DNA from 3 places in the Salipiger sp. 1_MG-2023 genome. Region 3 is predicted to be linked to each of the others. Evidence: riboswitches for the same ligand, from Rfam matches in the RefSeq annotation. Region 3 holds a riboswitch; each other region holds the start of a gene.
What was found. A riboswitch is a leader RNA that binds a small molecule or an ion and turns the genes downstream of it on or off. The one in region 3 is predicted to bind thiamine pyrophosphate.
Positions count from the first base shown of each region.

Region 1: it holds a riboswitch for thiamine pyrophosphate, as region 3 does, so the genes downstream of both, Q4543_RS16960 (FAD-dependent oxidoreductase) here and thiM (hydroxyethylthiazole kinase) in region 3, are expected to answer to the same signal.
Region 2: it holds a riboswitch for thiamine pyrophosphate, as region 3 does, so the genes downstream of both, Q4543_RS16330 (thiamine ABC transporter substrate binding subunit) here and thiM (hydroxyethylthiazole kinase) in region 3, are expected to answer to the same signal.

Region 1 is NZ_JAUOQN010000040.1:14,858-17,113, reverse strand. It holds gene Q4543_RS16965 (FAD-binding oxidoreductase) at 1-683, shown strand, start outside; TPP riboswitch at 780-880, shown strand; gene Q4543_RS16960 (FAD-dependent oxidoreductase) at 1,020-2,000, shown strand; gene thiS (sulfur carrier protein ThiS) at 1,984-2,181, shown strand; gene Q4543_RS16950 (thiazole synthase) at 2,184-2,256, shown strand, end outside.
Region 2 is NZ_JAUOQN010000037.1:35,028-37,283, reverse strand. It holds gene Q4543_RS16335 (thiamine/thiamine pyrophosphate ABC transporter permease ThiP) at 1-213, opposite strand, end outside; gene Q4543_RS16330 (thiamine ABC transporter substrate binding subunit) at 223-1,206, opposite strand; TPP riboswitch at 1,257-1,356, opposite strand; gene aroC (chorismate synthase) at 1,451-2,256, shown strand, end outside.
Region 3 is NZ_JAUOQN010000066.1:8,682-10,937, reverse strand. It holds gene Q4543_RS20950 (2-hydroxyacid dehydrogenase) at 1-521, opposite strand, end outside; TPP riboswitch at 648-742, shown strand; gene thiM (hydroxyethylthiazole kinase) at 795-1,598, shown strand; gene thiE (thiamine phosphate synthase) at 1,595-2,206, shown strand; gene thiD (bifunctional hydroxymethylpyrimidine kinase/phosphomethylpyrimidine kinase) at 2,203-2,256, shown strand, end outside.

The sequences.
Region 1 (2,256 bases), on a different contig from region 3:
TGCACTGGACCGGCAGCTGGACCTGCGCCAGCCCCGGCCGGCTGACCGGGGCCTATGCCGATCTCTTCGTGGCTCGGGGCGGCAGGCTGGCGCGCGGTGACGCAGCAAGCCTGACGCAGCAGGGCAGCGGCTGGACAGTGCAGGGCGAGGCTGGGCCGCTGAGCGGCGAACATGCTGTGATCTGCCTTGGCCCTTGGTCGCCCGAAGTTCTGAAACCGTTTGGCTATCGCGTCAACATGGTGTGGAAGCGCGGCTATCACCAGCATTTCACCGGCTCGGCGCCGCTTCAGCGCCCCTGTGTCGATTCCGAACACGGGCTCGTGCTGTCGCCGATGACCCAAGGTCTGCGCATGGCCACCGGCGCGGCGCTGGTGGGGCAGACCGATCCGGTCGATCGCGCGCAGCTGATCTTTGGCGAGCGGGTGATGCGCCGCGAGATCGACCTTGGCCGCGTGGTCGAGGATCAGCCGTGGTACGGGCATCGCCCCTGCCTGCCGGACATGCTGCCGCTTGTCGGAAAGGCGCCGCGCCATGCCGGGCTGTGGCTCAATTTCGGCCATGGGCATCAGGGCTTCACGCTGGGGCCGACGACGGGGAGCCTGCTGGCCGACGCGATGGCGGGGATGGGCTCTGATCTGATCGAGGCGCTGTCTCCGGCGGGGCGGGCGGCTGTCATCCGCTGACCCGTCTTGGCGCTCTGCGGCAGAGGCTGTTCATCAATCCAGACGCGATCCCCCGCGACGGCCCTTGTAGGCCGCGCGCGAAGCGGCTAGCCTTTGCGAAATCCGTTGGGGTGCCCCGTCAGGGGCTGAGAGGCATGTGCCAACCCATCGAACCTGATCCGGGCAATACCGGCGTAGGGAACGGAGAGAGCGCAGACCCCGGCGATATTGCCCCTGCGCCCCCCTCCTCCTTTCCGCGCCGACCGCCCGCGCCGATGGAGGACCAAAGATGAGGCCACAACCAGCTTGCATTGCCGCTGCCGGAACGGGCAGCGCGCCATGCGCCGGAGCGCGGCCATGACCCGCGCCATGGTGATCGGCGGCGGCGTGGCCGGGCTTTGCACCGCGAGCGAACTGCTGGCGCGGGGCTGCGAGGTGACACTCTGCGATCCGCAGCCCGATCCCGGCCCGCATGGCTGTTCGTGGTGGGCGGGCGGCATGCTGGCGCCGTTCTGCGAAGGCGAAACCGCCGAAGAACCGGTGGTGCGGCTGGGCCAGCTATCCGCCGACTGGTGGGAAGGGCAGGGCGCCACGGTCACCCGCAAGGGCACGCTGGTGCTGACCCTCGGGCGCGACCGGCGCGAGCTTGACCGTTTTGCCCGCCGCACCAGCGGGCATGTGGCGCTGGATGACGCGGGGATTGCGGCGCTAGAGCCCGATCTTGCCGGGCGCTTTGGCCGCGCCCTGCACATGTCCAGCGAGGCGCATCTGGACCCGCGCGCGGCCCTGCAGACCCTGCGCGCCCGGCTGGAGCGCTCTGGCGTGCGCTTTGAGCCGCGAGAGGCCACGCCCGAGGGGCTGACCTTTGATTGTCGCGGGCTGAGCGCGCGAGATGCGCTGCCGGACCTGCGCGGCGTCAAAGGCGAGATGGTGATCCTGCGCAGCGCCGACATCGCGCTGGCCCGCCCGGTGCGCCTGCTGCACCCGCGCTATCCGCTGTATGTGGTGCCGCGCGCCGACGGGATCTTTATGCTGGGCGCCACGCAGATCGAAAGCGACGAGCGTCACCGGCGCAGCGTGCGCTCGGTGTTCGAACTGTTGTCGGCGGCCTATGCGCTGCACCCGGCTTTTGGCGAGGCAGAGCTGGTCGAAATCGGCGCCGATGCGCGCCCCGCCTTTCCCGGAAACCTTCCCCGCCTGCGCCGGCGGGGGCAGACCTTTTATCTTAACGGGCTGTTTCGTCACGGCTTTCTGCTTGCCCCCGCCTTGGCGCGGATGGCGGTGGCCGCCGCGCTGGACGGTCAGAAAACGGAGTTCATGGATGAAAGTCATGATTAACGGCACCGCCACCACGCTGGCATCGACCACGCTTGCCACCGCGCTCGACGAGCTTGGCTATGGCGAGGCAAAGCTCGCCACCGCGCTGAACGAGACCTTCGTTCCGGCGGCGTCCCGCGCCAGCACCACGCTGTCCGAGGGCGACCGGATCGAGATCGTCACCCCCCGGCAGGGAGGCTGAACATGCAGCTTTACGGAACCGACATCGCCTCGCGCCTGATGCTGGGCACGGCGCAATATCCCTCGCCCAGCGTGC
Region 2 (2,256 bases), on a different contig from region 3:
CAGCGCCCGCGCTACCGGGATCGCCAGCAGCACGCTCAGCCCCGCCGACAGCAGCGCCTGCATCAGGGTGAACCGGACCGCCAGCCAGTCGGCGGGGCCGGGCGCGCCGAGGCCTTCGGCCCGCCAGAGCACCGCCGCCACCGGACCAAGGGTCAGCGCCGCCACGGCCAGCCCGGCAACAAGGGCGGGGCCCCGCCCCTGCCAGATCGTCAACGCCAGCCCTTACTGCGACAACGCCGCGCGCCAGGCCTCGATGGCCTTGTCACGCAGATCGGCGGCTTCGTCCTCGGAATAGAACAGCACCGTCTCGGGGATCTGCAATTCCTTGAACCCTTCGGGCCATTTTTCCTGCGGCAGCGCCGCCGGGAACGACCAGTCGCCGGTGGCGATCATCGTCTGAAACGGTTCCGACAGGACGAATTGCATGAAGTCATCGGCCAGTTCGGGCTGATCGGTACTGGCGATCTTTGCCGCGAGCTGCACCATAAAGTAATGCCCCTCGGGGAAGATCGCCGCCTTCTTGGTGCGATCCCCTTCGGCGATGATGTGATAGGCCGGGCTGGCGACGTAGCTCATCACCATGTCGGCCTCGCCATCGGTGAACAGGCCATAGCTTTCCGACCATGTCTTGGTGGCGGTCAGGATCTTGGGGGCAAGCTTGCCCCAAGCCTCTTGCGCGCGATCGCCAAACACCTTTTCGACCCAAAGCACCGTTGCCAGACCGGAAATCGAACTGCGCGGATCCTGAATCACGATGCTGATGTCGTCATCCGCCTCCAGCAGCGCCTCGAAGCTTTCGGGCGGGTTCGGCAGGCGCGTTGTGTCGTAGATGAAGGCCGTGGCGCTATAATCATAGGGCAGGAAAATGTCATCTTCCCACGCCACCGGCAGCGTCAGCGGCGACAGGTCAACCCCGTGCGGCGCGAACAAGCCGCTTTCGCGCGCCTTCTTCGTCACGTCGCTGTTCAGCCCCATGACCACGTCGGCCTCTGTGCGCCCGCCCTCAAGCAGCAGGCGCGGCATCAGATCGCCGGGCGAGAATTGCAGATCGCAGCCGCAGGTCTCTTCGAACATCTCTTCGATCTTCGGGCCGGGGCCCCATTCCGAGGCGATGTAATCCGCCGCGTAAACCGTCAGGACAGGGGTGTCCGCCAGCGCGCCGCTGGCCAGAACGCATCCCGCTGCAAAGGTGATGGCCGTGTTCATGGCATCCTCCATTCTTGCGGCGAGAGGGCAAGACTGGGCTATCCCGGTGATCTGGGTGCCGTCACCTTCCCTCCGCCGGTGTTAACCGGGTCAGGTTCAACGGGTTCGCATTGCGCATCTCAGCCCTCTCAGGCACCCCGAGGTGGGCTGACTCGTAGCGGCGCGTAAGGCCTCTGGCAAGGGGATTTCCCTTGAGACGCGGGCGCGGCTGCCCTAACAGAACCCGTCAGCAGAGGAGCCCGCCATGAGCCTGAACAGTTTCGGCCACCTGTTTCGCGTCACCACTTGGGGCGAAAGCCATGGCCCCGCGCTTGGGGCGACCGTCGATGGCTGCCCGCCGGGCGTTGCCATTGATGAGGCGATGCTTCAGCTCTGGCTCGACCGGCGCAAACCGGGCCAGAACAAATACACTACGCAGCGGCGCGAACCGGATGCGGTGAAGATCCTGTCAGGCGTGTTCCAAGGTGAGACCACCGGCACCCCGGTGCAGCTGATGATCGAAAACACCGACCAGCGGTCGAAGGATTACGGCGAGATCGCCGAGAAATTCCGCCCCGGTCACGCCGACATCACCTATTGGCAGAAATACGGCATCCGCGATTATCGCGGTGGCGGGCGGTCTTCGGCGCGCGAAACGGCGGCGCGGGTTGCCGCTGGCGGGCTGGCGCGGGCCGCGCTGGACATGCTGGCGCCGGGGATCGAGATCACCGGCTACATGGTACAGATGGGCCCGCGCGCCATCGACCGGGCGCGGTTCGATTTGGCGCAGGTGGGCGAAAACCCGTTCTGGTGCCCCGATGCCCAGACCGCTCAGGACTGGGCGGGTGACCTTGATGCGCTGCGCAAGTCGGGCGACAGCATCGGCGCGGTGATCGAGGTGGTGGCCCGCGGCGTCCCCGCCGGGCTGGGCGCGCCGATCTATGGCAAGCTCGACACCGATCTTGCGGCGGCGATGATGTCGATCAACGCGGTGAAAGCGGTCGAGATCGGCGATGGCATGGCCGCTGCCCTGCTGCGCGGGTCGGACAATGCCGACGAGATCTCGATGGG
Region 3 (2,256 bases):
CAGTAGCTGACCTGCATCCCCAGTGCCGCGCCGCGCTCTGCGATGGCCTGCCCGATGGTGCCCAGCCCGACCACCCCCAGCCGCGAGCCGGCAACGCTGGTCTGCAATGGAAAGGGCCCCTTGCGCGCCCAGTTCCCCGAACGCACCCAGGCATCCGCCGCCACCAGCCCGCGCCGCGCCGCCAGCATCAGCAGGATCGCGGTGTCGGCCACGTCGTCGCACAGCGCTGGCGAGCTGTTGGTCAGCGCAATGCCGCGCTGCGCCATGGTCGCAAGATCGAAGCCTTCGAACCCCGCCGAAGAACAGGCGACCAGCTCGAGCCGCGGCATCAGGTCCAGCATCTGCCGGGTCAGCGGCGCGTGGCCATTGGTGGCCAGCGCGCGGCAGGCCGGGCCGTGCTGCGCCAGAAACGCCTCTTTGTCCGGCGCAAGATCCCAGCGGTGCAGGCGGTAGGCAGCGTCAAGCTGCGCCATTGCAGCCGGGCGCTGCGGGCAAAGCATCATCAGGTCGGGCTTGGTCATCGCGGGGTCTCCGGTATGGTGTTGGCGCACCCGCAGAGGTCTGACGCAAGTCACCCCCGACGGCAAGCCCGCGCCGCCCTGAACCGCAGGGCTTGACGCGCCATGCCAACGGTGAAACCCTCGCGGCACTAGCGACAGGGGCGCTCGGGAAACCGGGCTGAGACGCACCCTTCGAACCTGAACCGGATAATGCCGGCGGAGGGAGGCGCGCAGGACTTGAACGGCCATGCGCCCTCTGTCTGCCAGTCTTCCCCCGCGCGGGAGGAGACAGAGTTGAGCGACACAACAGCCGCAAACCAGCGCGCCGCCGAGGCGCTGCACGCCATGCGCACCGCCGCGCCGCTGGTGCACAACATCACCAATTATGTCGCGATGAACATCATGGCGAACGTGATGCTGGCGGCGGGGGCCTCGCCCGCGATGCTGCATGCACGCGAAGAAGCCGCCGAGTTCGCCGGCATCGCACAGGCGCTGACCCTCAACATCGGCACTATCTCGCCGCCCTGGGCCGAGGCGATGATTGGCGCGGCGCAGGCCATCGCGGACAAGCCCTGGGTGCTTGATCCGGTGGCGGTAGGGGCGACGGGGTATCGCCGGACGCTCGGCGCCGAGCTGCTGGCGCGGAGCCCGACGGTGATCCGGGGCAATGCCTCCGAGATCCTGTCTCTCGCCGGAACCCAAGCGGCGGGCAAGGGCGCCGACGCCGCCGACAGCGTCGCCGCGGCGCAAGATGCTGCCCGCGCGCTTGCGCTGCAGACCGGCGGCGTAGTCGCGGTGACCGGCGCGCTGGATTACGTCACCGACGGGACGCGCGCCGCCGAGGTTGCGAACGGTCACCCCATGATGCCGCGCATCACCGCGCTGGGGTGTTCGCTGACCGGCATCGTCGGGGCCTTCTGCGTCGGGCAAAATCCGTTCGACGCAACCGTCGCGGCGCTGGCCTTCTATGGTCTCGCCGGGGAACGCGCAGGAATGGCCAGCGCCGGGCCGGGCTCGTTTCAGGTGGCCTTCCTCGATGCGCTGGCGGCGATCACCCCCGAAGATCTGGCTGCGGGCGCAAGGATCGCGGCACGATGATCCCGCCGCTGTGCTTCATTACCGATGCCACGGCCCCCGCCCCGGTCATCGAGCAGGCGCTGGCCGCTGCCGCCGGAGGCGCGGGCTGGGTACAACTGCGCGACAAGACCCTGCCCGACCCGGCCTTCGCCGCGCTGGCGCGCGATCTGATGGCCCGGCTCGCGCCTTTGGGCGCGCAGCTGGTGATCAACGACCGGGTCGCGATCGCCCTCGCCATCGGCGCCCCGGTGCTGCATATCGGCCAGTCCGACGGCGATCCGGCGCAGATCCGCCAGCGCATCGGTCCAGACATGATCCTTGGCCTGTCGGTCGAGAACGAGGCGCAGCTAGGCGATGTGCCCGCCGGGGTCGACTACCTCGGCCTCGGGCCGATCTATGCCACCGCGTCGAAACCCGACCACGCCCCGCCCATCGGGCACGGCGGCTTTGCCCGCATCGCAGCGCGCAGCGCCCTGCCCTGCCTCGCCATCGGCGGCATCACCGCGCAGGACGCCGCCGCCGTGAAATCGGCCGGCGGTGCCGGGCTTGCGGTGGTGTCTGCCATCTCGCGCGCGCCGGACATGACCGCCGCCGCGCGCCATCTTATGCAATCATGGATGACCGCATGATCCCCAACATCCTGTCCATCGCCGGGTCCGACCCTTCGGGTGGCGCCGGC